DNA from 3 places in the Spirillospora sp. CA-108201 genome. Region 1 is predicted to be linked to each of the others. Evidence: riboswitches for the same ligand, from Rfam matches in the RefSeq annotation. Region 1 holds a riboswitch; each other region holds the start of a gene.
The links. Region 1 has a riboswitch for thiamine pyrophosphate ahead of thiO (glycine oxidase ThiO). Riboswitches for the same ligand answer to the same signal wherever they lie in the genome.
Positions count from the first base shown of each region.

Region 2: another riboswitch for thiamine pyrophosphate. It lies ahead of thiC (phosphomethylpyrimidine synthase ThiC); the one in region 1 lies ahead of thiO (glycine oxidase ThiO).
Region 3: another riboswitch for thiamine pyrophosphate. It lies ahead of ACQEU6_RS28615 (purine-cytosine permease family protein); the one in region 1 lies ahead of thiO (glycine oxidase ThiO).

Region 1 covers NZ_JBNJNE010000001.1:3,074,580-3,078,783, forward strand. Annotated here, with positions in the region: gene thiE (thiamine phosphate synthase) at 1-589, opposite strand, end outside; gene ACQEU6_RS14985 (Rv2175c family DNA-binding protein) at 699-1,073, opposite strand; gene ACQEU6_RS14990 (NAD(P)/FAD-dependent oxidoreductase) at 1,132-2,367, opposite strand; TPP riboswitch at 2,472-2,585, shown strand; gene thiO (glycine oxidase ThiO) at 2,575-3,702, shown strand; gene thiS (sulfur carrier protein ThiS) at 3,699-3,899, shown strand; gene ACQEU6_RS15005 (thiazole synthase) at 3,902-4,204, shown strand, end outside.
Region 2 covers NZ_JBNJNE010000001.1:1,684,830-1,689,033, forward strand. Annotated here, with positions in the region: gene ACQEU6_RS08270 (sensor histidine kinase) at 1-394, opposite strand, end outside; gene ACQEU6_RS08275 (hypothetical protein) at 587-1,543, shown strand; TPP riboswitch at 1,593-1,706, shown strand; gene thiC (phosphomethylpyrimidine synthase ThiC) at 1,702-3,468, shown strand; gene ACQEU6_RS08285 (TetR/AcrR family transcriptional regulator) at 3,643-4,204, shown strand, end outside.
Region 3 covers NZ_JBNJNE010000001.1:5,945,958-5,950,161, forward strand. Annotated here, with positions in the region: gene ACQEU6_RS28610 (sensor histidine kinase) at 1-1,272, opposite strand, end outside; gene ACQEU6_RS28615 (purine-cytosine permease family protein) at 1,337-2,683, opposite strand; TPP riboswitch at 2,676-2,792, opposite strand; gene ACQEU6_RS28620 (rhodanese-like domain-containing protein) at 2,868-3,203, opposite strand; gene ACQEU6_RS28625 (SSI family serine proteinase inhibitor) at 3,250-3,711, shown strand; gene ACQEU6_RS28630 (LURP-one-related/scramblase family protein) at 3,835-4,204, opposite strand, start outside.

The DNA of each region.
Region 1 (4,204 bases):
CGCGCTCCGCGCCCGCGGCGAGGACCTCGTCGAGGGTGCCGAGGTCGATGCCGCCGATCGCGAACCACGGCCGCGCGACGCGCTGCGCCGCGACGTACTCCAGCAGCTTGGGGCCGGGGGCGGCGCGGCCGGGCTTGGTCGGCGTGGGCCACACCGGGCCCGCGCAGAAGTAGTCGGCGCCGGGCTCGGCGGCCGCCGCCGACGCCTGCTCGCCCGAGTGCGTCGACCGGCCGATCAGCATGTCGCCGCCGACGATCGCGCGGGCGGCGGGCACCGGCAGGTCGTCCTGGCCGAGGTGCAGGACGTCCGCGCCGACCGCGTGCGCGATGTCGGCCCGGTCGTTGACGGCCAGCAGCGCCCCGTGCCGCTCGCACGCCGCCCGGAACACCTCCAGGTGGGCCGTCTCCTGCCGGGCCTCCAGGCCCTTCTGGCGGAGCTGGACGATGTCGACCCCGTTCGCGAGCACCGCGTCCAGGAAGGCCGCCAGGTCTCCCTGGCGCTCCCGCGCGTCCGTGCAGAGGTAGAGGCGGGCGCGGCTCAGCCGGGCGCGCAGCGCCACGGCGCGCTCGGTGGGGAGGTGCCTGGACACGGCCGGGGAACGTCCTTTCCAGAGATGACCACGGAGTCGCGCGCGCGGGTGACCCGCCGCGCGCGACTCCGCGATCGTGTCACGTGCGTCGTACTCCGCCGGCGGCGGGCTAGAAGGCGAGCGCCTGGGCGCGGCGGCGGACCTCGGTCCCCCGGTTCTCGGTGAGCGCGTCCACCGGCGTCCCCGGCAGGGTGTCGTCGGCCGTGAACAGCCACCGGATCGTCTCGGCGTCGTCGAAGCCGGCGTCCGACAGGAGCGTCAGCGTGCCGGGGAGCCCCTTGATGACCTGGCCGTCCTTGATGAAGGCCGCGGGCACCATCGGCTCCCCGCCCCGGCGCACCGCGAGGATGCGGTGCTCGTGGATGAGCTGCTTGATCCGGTTGGGCTTGATCCCGAGTCTCTCGGCGGTCTCCCGGAGGGAGAGCCACTCGCCGGCCAGGGCGTCGGTGCGGGGGTCCAGTGCGCTGTCAACGGTTGCGTGCATCTGCGTCACGCCCCCTTGCTACCACGCCTTCGGAAGACTCAAACCCGCTGCACAGCCGTTACGCCCTCTCCGATCGCTCTGCGCGAACAGCCTGCCGGACGGGCACGTCCGGATCGGCGATCATCTCCGGGTCCACCGGCGTCCCCGCGGCGATCACGCGCCTCGCCTGCACCAGGTCGCGGGGCCGGTCGACGGTGAGGATCGCGTCGAGGCGGTCGCCGGTCAGCCACGCCGCCGCCCACTTGCGGCCGGACGGGTCGCCCCGGCGCACGAGCCGCTCGGACGCCGAGTGGTCGCCCGCGTACTGGACCATGCGACCGAACTGCTCCGACCAGAAGTACGGGGCGGCGTCGTACTCGGCGTCCCCGCCGAGGAGCGTCGCGGCGGCGACCTCGGGCGCGTTCAGCGCGGTGTCCCAGTGCTCGACGAGGAGCCGCCGCCCGTAGCGGCGCGACCACCAGGCGGCGCAGTCGCCGACCGCCACGACGTCGGGGCGCCGCGCCCCCGCGTCCTCCTCGCCCATGTAGGTCCGGAACGAGCCGTCGGTGACGACGCCGCGCTCCAGCAGCAGCCCGGAGCCCTCCAGCCACGACAGGACGGGCCGGACCCCGACGCCGACGACCACCTCGTCGGCCTCGACGCGGCCGCCCCCGGCGAGGGCGAGACCGCCGTCGCGCACCTCCGCGACCTTGATCCCGGTCCGCAGCCCGACGCCGGCCTCGGTGTACCAGGGGGCGGTGAGCGCGCCGACCTCGGGCCCGATCGCGCCCGCCAGCGGGGTGTCGGCGGCCTCCACGACGGTGACCTCGCATCCGCGGCGGGCCGCGGCGGTGGCGACCTCGGCGCCGATCCAGCCCGCCCCGACGATCACGATGCGGGCGCCCGCGGTGAGCCGGGCGCGCAGATCGCGGGCGTCGTCGACGGTGCGCAGCACGTGCTGGCGGCCCTCCCCCGGCAGCGTGATCGGAGCCGCGCCGGTCGCGATGACGAGCCCGTCGAAGGGCAGGTCGCCCGCCGTGGACGCCACCGTCCCGCCGCGTCCGGGCTCGTCCAGCCGCAGGCCGGTGGCGCGCTCGCCGAGCAGCAGTTCGCAGCGCAGCGCGTCCCAGTCGGCGTCGACGGTCGTGTCGTCGGACTCGCCCGCGAGGACGGCCTTCGACAGCGGCGGCCGGTCGTAGGGCCGGTGCCGCTCCGCCGACACGAGGGTCAGCGCGCCCTCGTACCCCTTGCTCCGCAGGGCCTCCACGGCGCGCACGCCGGCCAGCCCGCCGCCCACGACGATGACCCTCTCCATGGGGTCACCCTAACGGGCGGCGATCCAGGGGTGGACAGGTGTCCAGGCAGTTGCCCGGTTCGCCGAGGTCGTAAGGTGGGGGCGGGAGAACGGCACAGCAGAACAGCACAGAGCGCGGGAGTCCGGTGCGACCGGGCTGAGAGGGCGGCTGAACGGGCCGCCGACCGCCACGACCTGATCCGGATCATGCCGGCGAAGGGAGCGCGCATGCAGATCGTCATCATCGGCGCCGGGGTGGTCGGCCTGGCCACCGCCTGGCGCACCGCCGCCGGCGGCGCCGCCGTCACCCTCGTCGACCCCGCGCCCGCGTCCGGGGCCTCCTCCGTCGCGGCGGGCATGCTCACCCCGGTCAGCGAGCTGACCTACGGCGAGGAGCCGCTGCTGCGGCTCGGCCTCGCCTCCCGCGACCGGTACGGCGCGTTCGTCGCCGAACTGGAGGAGCTGACCGGGCTGGAGACCGGCTACCGCACCGACGGGATCATCGAGGTCGCCTTCGACTCCGACGACCTGCGGCACCTGGACGACCTGCGCCGATTCCAGGAGGACCTGGGCATCCCCGCCGAGGCGCTCACCGGCCGCGAGTGCCGGCGGCTGGAGCCGATGCTCGCGCCCGGCGTGCGCGGCGGCCTGCTCGCCCCCGAGGACGGCTCGGTCGACCCCCGCAGGCTCGCCCCGGCGCTGCTGGCGGCGTGCGAGCGGCTGGGGGTCCGGCTCGTCCGGCGCCGGGCCGAGCGCGTCGTCGTCGAGAACGACGCCGCCGCCGGCGTGGGACTGGACGACGGCACCGTGATCCGCGCGGACCGGGTGCTGCTGGCGGCCGGGCCGTGGTCGGGCGACCTCGGCGGCCTGCCCCCCGGGACCGTTCCACCCGTCCGCCCGGTCAAGGGCCAGGTGATCCGGCTGCGCACCCGCACGCCCTTCCTGCGGCGCTCGACCCGCGGCCTCGTCCGGGGCTCGTCGGTCTACCTGGTGCCGCGCGCGGACGGGGAGATCGTCCTCGGCGCCACGCAGGAGGAGCTGGGCTTCGACACGCGCGTCACCGCGGGCGGGCTGTGGGAGCTGCTGCGCGACGCCCGCGAGCTGCTGCCGGGCATCACCGAGCTGGAGTTCGCCGAGGTCACCGCCGGGCTGCGGCCCGGCTCCCCCGACAACGCGCCGGTGATGGGGCCGACCGCGCTGCCCGGGCTGCTCGTCGGCACCGGGCACTTCCGCAACGGCATCCTGCTCACGCCGGTGAGCGCCGACATCCTGTCCGCGATGCTGCTGGACGGGCCCGTCCCCGAGGTCGCCGGGCCGTTCGCCCCCGACCGCTTCTCCCCCGAGGTGAGCGCATGAAGGTGATCGTCAACGGTGAGCCGCGCGAGCTGCCCGACGGCGCGAGCGTGGCCGAGGTCGTCGCGTCCGTCACGGCCGCCGCGACGGGCGTGGCGGCGGCGCTGAACGACGAGGTCGTCCGGCGCTCGGCGTGGGCGACCACGCCCCTGCGGGACGCCGACCGCATCGAAGTGCTGACCGCGGTCCAGGGAGGCTGAGGATGAACGACACCGACGGGCTGGTCATCGCGGGCGAGGAGCTGGGCTCGCGGCTGATCATGGGAACGGGCGGGGCGCCCAGCATGGCGGTGCTGCGCGAGGCGCTGACCGCGTCCGGGACGGCGCTCACCACGGTCGCGATGCGCCGGGTGGACCCGTCCGCGCGCGGCTCGGTGCTGGACGTGCTGACCGAGTGCGGCATCCGTGTGCTGCCGAACACCGCCGGCTGCTTCACCGCGGGCGAGGCCGTCCTGACGGCCAAGCTCGCCCGGGAGGCGCTCGGGACGAACTGGGTCAAGCTGGAG
Region 2 (4,204 bases), 1.4 Mb from region 1:
TCTGCTCGCGCAGGGAGCCGCCGCCCGCCCGCATCGCCATGCCGACCACGCAGACGGTGAGCAGGAACGCGACGACGCCGAGGACGAGGCGCACCCGGCGCCCGAGCACCGCGTAGGCGAACAGCGCGACCACCTCGGCGGGCACCAGCGCGTGGTGCTGGTACTGCGCCAGGTGGTAGGGCAGCACCAGGACCACCAGCGCGAGCAGGGCCGGGGTCGGCCACCGCCGGATCACCGCGAGCGGGACATGCGCCGCGACCAGCAGCAGCGCGCCCGCCGCGTCCAGGTCCCGGACGCCCGGCCACAGCAGGGCGGCCGCGGCCGCGGCCCCCGCCAGCGCCGACGCCGCGAGGGCGTCCTTCACCGTCACGTCGACCCGGGGCACCGTCAGCACGCGCCCATTGTCCCCCACCGGCGCGATCTCCGCGCAGCGGCCGGCGCCCCGGCCGGATGATCTTCTCGGGCAGCCCTCGGCGGGGCCGGAGGCCCGTCCTATAGTTCTGCAGACCCCGTCACGAAGGGCCGACAGTTGTCCGTCCCCCCGCCTTCTGTCCCCCCGCCCGCCGTCCCCCCGCCCGAACTCCGGATGACGCTGGGCGCGCGCGCCTACCGGCGGCCGCTGCGCGTCCTGCTCGCCGCGGCGGCGGCCGGCGCCGCCCTCGTGATCTTCGAGCCCGACCGGGCCCGCCAGGCCCTGGCGCTCTGCGGCGTCGGCTGCCTCCTCGCCGCCCTCTGGGCCGCCCGCCTGCACCGGACCCGCCTGATCGTGACCATCGGCGAGAAGGGCGTGGGCCTGCGCCGCGGCGGGCGTGAGGCCGCCGTCCCGGCCGAGGCCGTGGACGCGGTGGGGATCAGGTGGCCCGTCGGCGACCCGGTGTGGACGCTCTGGTTCGACCCGGAGCGGGCGCCGGGCGTCGAGGCCGTCGCCGAGGTCGACGGGAGGTCGGCGACCCTGCTCAGGGGCGGGTCGCTTCCGTCCGGCTGGCTCCCGGCCGTCCGGACCGCGACCGCGGACGTCCTCGGCGCCCGCTGGTGCGTCGTCGACGACGAGGGCGGGGAGGTGCCGCCGCCTCAGGACGGCGCCCTGGTCCGAGCCCGCCACGTCGTCGTGGACGGCGCGGGCCGGTACCGCGAACCGGGCGCCGGCGCGGTCCTCGCCGTGCCCTGCGGACGGAGCGGCGGCCGGACCATCGTGCTGCGCGACCCCCATGCCTCGGTGCTGCTGGTGGTCCGGGGCCCGTCCCGGCTGCCGGGCCGCGACCGCGTGCGCGTCCTCGACGCGGACGGCCGCCCCCTCGGATACGTGCGCGGCAGCCGCGAGCCGTCCTTCCACACCACCGGCGGGACGCTTCTCGGCAGCACCCGCGCGACGGCCGACGGCCACGTCGTCACCGGCATCGACGGCCGCCGCTCCGCCACGCTGCGGAACGGCGGCGGCGACGGCGGGGCCCCCGTGGAGCTGGAGCGGTCGCCGTCCGCCCCGGAGCCGCTCCGCACCCTGGTCCTCGCCCTGCCCGTCGCGCTCCGCGCGGGCGCGTTCTAGCCCATGGGCGGCGGTTGCGGCAACCGGGGCGGCCCGGGTTAACGTCGTGGCGACAGATCGCGGGGGCCCGGCGAACCGGGCTGAGATAGCGGCTGGGACGGCCGCTGACCGCATGAACCTGACCGGGTAATGCCGGCGTAGGGAGAGATCGAGTCGTCATGACCGAACCTGTGGTTCCAGCTGCCCGCAAGACCTACCTCCAGGGCTCCCGCCCGGAGATCCGGGTCCCGATGCGGGAGGTGCCGCTGACCAACGGCGACGCCGTCGTCCTGTACGACACGTCAGGGCCGTACACCGACCCCGAGCAGCAGACCGACGTACGCGGGGGGCTGCCGCCGCTGCGGGAGGCCTGGATCGCCGAGCGCGGCGACACCGCCCCCTACGAGGGGCGGGCGGCGCGCCCCGAGGACGACGGGCGCCGGCCGTCGTCCCCCGCGCCGCCCGGGGGCGCGGGAGGACGCCTCCCCCTGGCCGACGGCGAGGGCGCCCTGCCGCGGCGCCCGCGGCGCGCCACCGGCGGCGCGGTGACCCAGCGCGCCTACGCGCGGCGCGGGGAGATCACGCCGGAGATGGAGTTCGCCGCGCTGCGCGAGGGCGTGGCCCCCGAGTTCGTCCGCGACGAGCTCGCCGCCGGGCGCGCGGTGCTGCCCGCCAACGTCAACCATCCCGAGATCGAGCCGATGGTCATCGGGCGCAACTTCCTCGTCAAGGTCAACGCCAACATCGGCAACTCGGCGGTCGCCTCCTCGATCGAGGACGAGGTCGAGAAGATGACCTGGGCGACCCGCTGGGGCGCCGACACGATCATGGATCTGTCGACGGGCCGCGACATCCACACCACGCGCGAGTGGATCCTGCGCAACTCGCCCGTGCCGGTCGGGACCGTCCCGCTGTACCAGGCGGTGGAGAAGGTCGGCGGCGACCCCGCGGAGCTCACCTACGAGGTCTTCCGCGACACCGTGATCGAGCAGGCGGAGCAGGGGGTGGACTACATGACCGTCCACGCCGGGGTGCTGCTGTCCTACGTGCCGCTGACGGCGCGGCGCAGGACGGGGATCGTGTCGCGGGGCGGATCGATCATGGCGGCGTGGTGCCTGGCGCACCACGAGGAGAACTTCCTCTACACCCGCTTCGAGGAGCTGTGCGAGATCTTCGCCGCCTACGACGTGACCTGGTCGCTCGGGGACGGGCTGCGGCCCGGCTCCATTGCGGACGCCAACGACGAGGCCCAGTTCGCCGAGCTGCGCACCCAGGGCGAGCTGACGCGGATCGCGGCGCGGTTCGGCAACCAGGTGATGAACGAGGGCCCCGGGCACGTCCCGATGCACAAGATCAAGGAGAACGTGGACCTGCAGCAGGAGTGGTGCGACGGGGCGCCCTTCTACACGCTCGGACCGCTGACCACCGACATCGCGCCCGGCTACGACCACATCACCTCGGCCATCGGCGCGGCGATGATCGGCTGGCACGGCACCGCGATGCTCTGCTATGTCACCCCGAAGGAGCATCTCGGGCTGCCGGACCGCGAGGACGTCAAGGCCGGCGTGATCGCCTACAAGATCGCGGCGCACGCCGCCGACCTCGCCAAGGGCCATCCCGGCGCGCAGGCGTGGGACGACGCGCTGTCGGAGGCGCGGTTCGACTTCCGCTGGGAGGACCAGTTCAACCTGTCCCTGGACCCGGGCACCGCCCGCGCCTTCCATGACGCGACGCTCCCGGCGGCGCCGGCGAAGACCGCGCACTTCTGCTCGATGTGCGGCCCGCACTTCTGCTCCATGAAGATCACGCGGGACGTGCGGCGGTTCGCGGCCGAGCGCGGCCTCGCCGACGGGGAGGCCCTCGCCGCCGGGATGCGGGAGAAGGCCGAGGAGTTCAGGGCCGCCGGCGGCCGGCTGAACCTCCCGGTCACGCGCGCCGACGCCTGACCGCCCCCGGGGGGCCGCGGCCGGACCCGCCGCGCAGGGCGCGCGGCGGGTCCGGGCGCATCCGGGCGCGGGTCGCGGCGGCGACGCGGATAGAATCTAAGGACCGTTCCAAAGCCGCGGATCCTCCCGATCGCCGCAGGCCCGTTCCACCCCCGGGAAGGATCGAAGACGCAGGTGACCAGCGACGACACGCCGAGGGCGCGCCCGGTGCGGGCCGACGTGCGCCGCAATCGCGCGCGGCTGCTCGCCGCGGCGCGCGAGACCTTCCAGGCCCAGGGCGCGGGCGCCTCCCTCGAGGGCGTCGCGCGGCTCGCGGGCGTCGGCATCGGCACGCTCTACCGCCACTTCCCCACCCGCCAGGACCTCCTGGAGGCGGTGCTCGCCGACGTCTACACCGGACTGGCCTCGGCCGCCCGCGACCTGCTGGACTCCCCCTTCCCCGGCGAGGCCCTGCTGACCTGGCTCCGGACGTTCGTCTCGGAGATCACCGCCTTCCCGGGCATGGCGGCCTCGGCGATGGTGTCGCTGCGCGACCCCCGGCTGGACCCCTTCGGCTCCCGGGCGGCCATGTCCGAGGCGGGCGAAGCGCTGCTCGTCCGCGCGCAGCGCGCCGGGGACGCGCCCGCCGGCGCGGCGTTCGGCGACGTGCTGCGGCTCGCGGGCGCGATCGCGACGGTCGCCGAGCGCGACCCGGACGCCGCCGCCCGGCTGCTGTCGCTCAGCGCCGCCGGCGTGG
Region 3 (4,204 bases), 2.9 Mb from region 1:
CGTGGACGCGAACCCCTGCACGACCGTGATCGGCGTCCGCAGCTCGTGGCTGGTGGTGGCCAGGAACAGGTCCTTGGCCTCCTCCAGCGCCTTGGCCTCCGAGACGTCGCGGAAGTCGACGACCAGCTCGCCGGTCTCCTCGATCTCGGCGGCCAGCACGTTCAGCCACGTCCCCGACTCCAGGCGGAACGTGAGCATCTCGCCGAGCGCGGGCATGCCGAACGGCAGCGGGCGCCCGATCGCCTCCTCCGGCGGGATGCCGGTCAGGGTGTGCGCGGCGTTGTTCCAGTGCCGGACGACGAGGTCGTGGTCCAGCACCGCGATGCCGTCGGCGCTGGAGTCGATGACGGCGCGCTCGTGCGCCCGCTGCCGGACGACCTCCGCGTAGGCGACGGCGTTGCCGACCGCGACGCCGGCGTGCCCGGCGAGCAGTTCCAGCAGTTCGAGCTCGGTGTGCCCGACCTTGCGGCCGGAGAAGAGCGCGTACAGCGCGCCGTACGGCCGGTTCTGCAGGTACGACAGGCCGAGGGCGATCGTGTGCAGGCCGGGCAGCTCCGACCAGATCAGGTCGCCGAGGCGCCGCTCGCCCGTCGCGAGCTTGACGGTCTTGCCCGACCGCAGCAGCTCCCCGACCAGGCTCGGCCGCAGCTCGGCGCGCCGGCCGCGCATCCGCTCCGGCAGCCCGGACATGCTGACCAGCCGCAGCCGCTCGCCCTCGATCTTGACGAATCCGCCGGCGTCGGCGCCGGTCAGCTCGATGAGCGCGGAGGTGATCCGGTCGAGCACCACGGCGAGGTCGAGTTCGGCGCCGAGGTCGGCGACGATGTCGTTCAGCCGCCGGACGAGCCGGGCCCGCTCGGTCATCCGGTGCTGGAGGATCTCGTCGTCCTCGACGGGGTGGTACACCCCGACCCAGCCGAGCAGCGTGCCGTTCGGGTCCTTCAGCAGACTCGTGTCGATGCGCACGTCGATGAGCCGGCCGTCGCGGTGGAAGCGGCGGGTGGCGATCGAGATCTGCCCGCCGTCGCCCTCGCCGCCGCGCCGGGTGAGGAGCCTCTCCTGGACGGCGTTGTGCTCGGCCTTGAGCTCGTCGGGGACGATGGGCGGGACCCGGCCGAGCACCTGCTCGGCCGTCCAGCCGAACATGCGCTCGGCCGCCGGGTTCCACACGGTGACCCGGTGCCGCTGGTCCACGGCCACGATCGCGTCGGCGGCGCTCTCGATGACGGCCCGCGCGATCGGATCGTGCACGTGCTCATACACGTCTGTCATCGTGCCACCGGACTCCGGCCCACCGCCGGGCAACTTGCGCCGAAACTTGCTTTCGACCCAAACCTTACCGTCTGGTAAGCCTACCGATGAGCAGGGCCGCGACCCCTGCCACCAGGAACGACAGCAGCGAGGCGCTCATCCACGTCTGCGGCGTGAAGTGCAGCGCGTCCCGGACGCCGGACCAGAAACCGGCCCAGCGGGCGACCGTTCCCGGGTTGACGAGTTGGTAGACGACGAACCCGACCGCCCATGCCCCGATCATGCCCCAGCGGGACGGCGCCGTCCGCGAGACGTCCCAGCCGCCCGCCCGGCGGCGGCCGAGGAAGAAGTCGGCGGCCAGGACGCCGAGCATCGGCACGAACACCGACCCGATCAGCGACAGGAAGCCGGCGTAGTCGCCGATGTCCAGCACCAGCGCGAGCACGGTGATGCCGATGCCGAGGGCGACGCTCAGCACCCGGCGGTCGGCCCGGGGGAACAGGTTCTGGATCGACACCGCCGTGGAGTAGGTGTCGGCGAACGACTGGTCGGCCTCCCGCAGCACGAACACCGCGAAGAACACCACGCCCAGCGAGGCGCCGAGGAACGGGTCGAAGATCCTGCCGGAGTCGCCCGCGACCAGCGCCAGCGCGAGCAGCCCGAGGACGTAGGCGACGATCTGCGTGACGGAGTAGCCGACGGCCGCGGCGCCGAACGCCCCCCGCTCGGTGCGCGCGTGCCGGGTGTAGTCGGCGGCGACCGGGACCCAGGAGATCGACACGGCCAGCGCGGCGTCCGCGCCGAGCCAGAACCCGCCCCACGAGCCCTCCGTCAGGTCGGGCAGCGGCTCCCGGACGAGCCGGACGTAGAAGTACACGAGCGCGACCGCCACCGCGACGGTCACGTAGCGGCGCAGCAGCCGGACCGAGCCGAGCGGCCAGACCGTCAGCACGGTCGTGAGCGCGCCGGCGGCGACCACGTAGCCCCAGCGCGGGACGCCGTCCCACAGCTCGCGGGCCGCGTCGGCGATGACGATCAGCTCGAACGTCCCCCAGCCGACGAGCTGGGCGATGTTGAGGACGGTCGGCGCGTACGACAGCTTCGCGCCGAACAGGCCGCGCAGCAGCACCATCGCCGGCTGCCCGGTGCGCGCGCCGGGCACGGCGGCGAGGCCGAGCATCAGCCCGCCGAGGGCCGTCCCGACGGCCATCGCGACGATGCCCGCCATGATCGAGATCGTCGGCCGGCCGTCGGCGTCCGGCGCGAGGACGGTGTAGGCGCCGGAGAAGGCCAGGAGGCTGACGCCGAGGTTCCCCCAGAAGGCGCTCTGGTCCCAGAATCCGAGGACCTTGGGGGCGGGCTCGTCGAGGGTGAACGGGACCTCGTCGCGGGCGCGCTCGCCCTGCGGGCGCTTTTCGACATCGGACGTCACGGGACACGCTCCCTACGCCGGCATTACCCGGACAGGTTCATGCGGTCGGCGACGCCTCGAAGGCCGCCCTCTCAGCCCGGCTGTGGCCCGAGCTCCCGCGGGTATCGGTCAGGCCCGATCGTACAACCGCCCGTCACGCCCCAAAAGAGGGCATCCGGGTCAGATCCCTCGACGGCCGGTCAGATCACGCGACGTAGGGCGGTCCGTCGCCCGCGCCCTCCATCGGACGCCCGGCGTCGGCCCACCCGTGCATGCCGTCGCCGACGTTCCTCGCCAGCCACCCGGCCTGGTTCAGCGCGGACGTGACCTGCGCGGACCGCGCCCCGGACCGGCAGATCACGTAGACCTCCCGGTCGCGCGGGACCTCCCCCGCGCGGTCGCCGAGCTGGCGCATGGGGATGTGGACCGCGGCGGGCGCGTGGCCCGCGTCCCACTCGTCCTGCTCCCGGACGTCCAGCAGGTAGCCGTCCTGCGGAACGTCCGCGGCGACCACGGCCGGTACGTCTTCCCCGAAATTCATCACACCTCCATGGAACCGCGCGAAGCCCCCCTGCGTCGAATCACGCATGCGGTATCGGACGCTCCTTTTCGCGGCGCCCGGGCTGGCCATGCTCCTGTCCACGGCCGCCTGCGGCGACGAACAGGCAAACGGAAACTCCGCCGGAGCGCCTTCGGGCACGACGTCCGTGCAGCCGTCCGGCTCCTCGGCGGAAACGCTCACCGTGCAGGTCAAGGCCTCCAAGGAGGCGCCCGCCAAGACCTGGCGGCTGACCTGCGACCCGCCCGGCGGAGACCATCCCCAGGCGGCGGGCGCCTGCGCGGCGCTCACCAAGGTCAAGGAACCCTTCCAACCCGTCCCCAAGGACCAGATGTGCACCAAGATCTACGGCGGTCCGGAGATCGCCACGGTCAAGGGCACCTGGCAGGGCAAGCGGATCGACACCACGTTCACCCGCGATGACGGCTGCCAGCTGCACCGCTGGAGCCAGATCGGCCCCGTCTTCGGCAACGTCCCGAAGGTCCGCTGACCCGTCCCACTCCATCGATCCATCCGAACCGGCCATCCCCGTTCCGGCCCGGTTCACCACTCCGACGTCAGGCCCCGGCGCCCGCCGGGGCCTGACCCGTCCCCCGGCGCGGACGGCGGGCGGTCAGAACAGGCCGCCGACGCTCCGGTTCTGGGAGACGGCGGTGTCGAACGCCAGCGGGCAGGCCAGCACGAGCGTGCGCATCGGCTCCTGCGGCTGGACGTGCATGCGCAGGACGTAGCGGTCGGCCCCGGTGAACACCTGGGAGAAGAGATCGCCCATCCCGGCGAAGCCGCGCTGGATCCGGGCGAGCTCCTGCTGCTGCCAGTCGGTGATCCGGCCGCTCAGCAGCTCGTAGTAGCCGAACTGCCGCTCGCAGGGGTCGAGGATCTCCCAGCCGCGCATCGCCCGCTTGCGCAGGTACCCGATCAGCCCGCCCTGCGGGGTCAGCACCTGCATCGTGGGCGTGCCCACGAACCCGTACGGCTTGTAG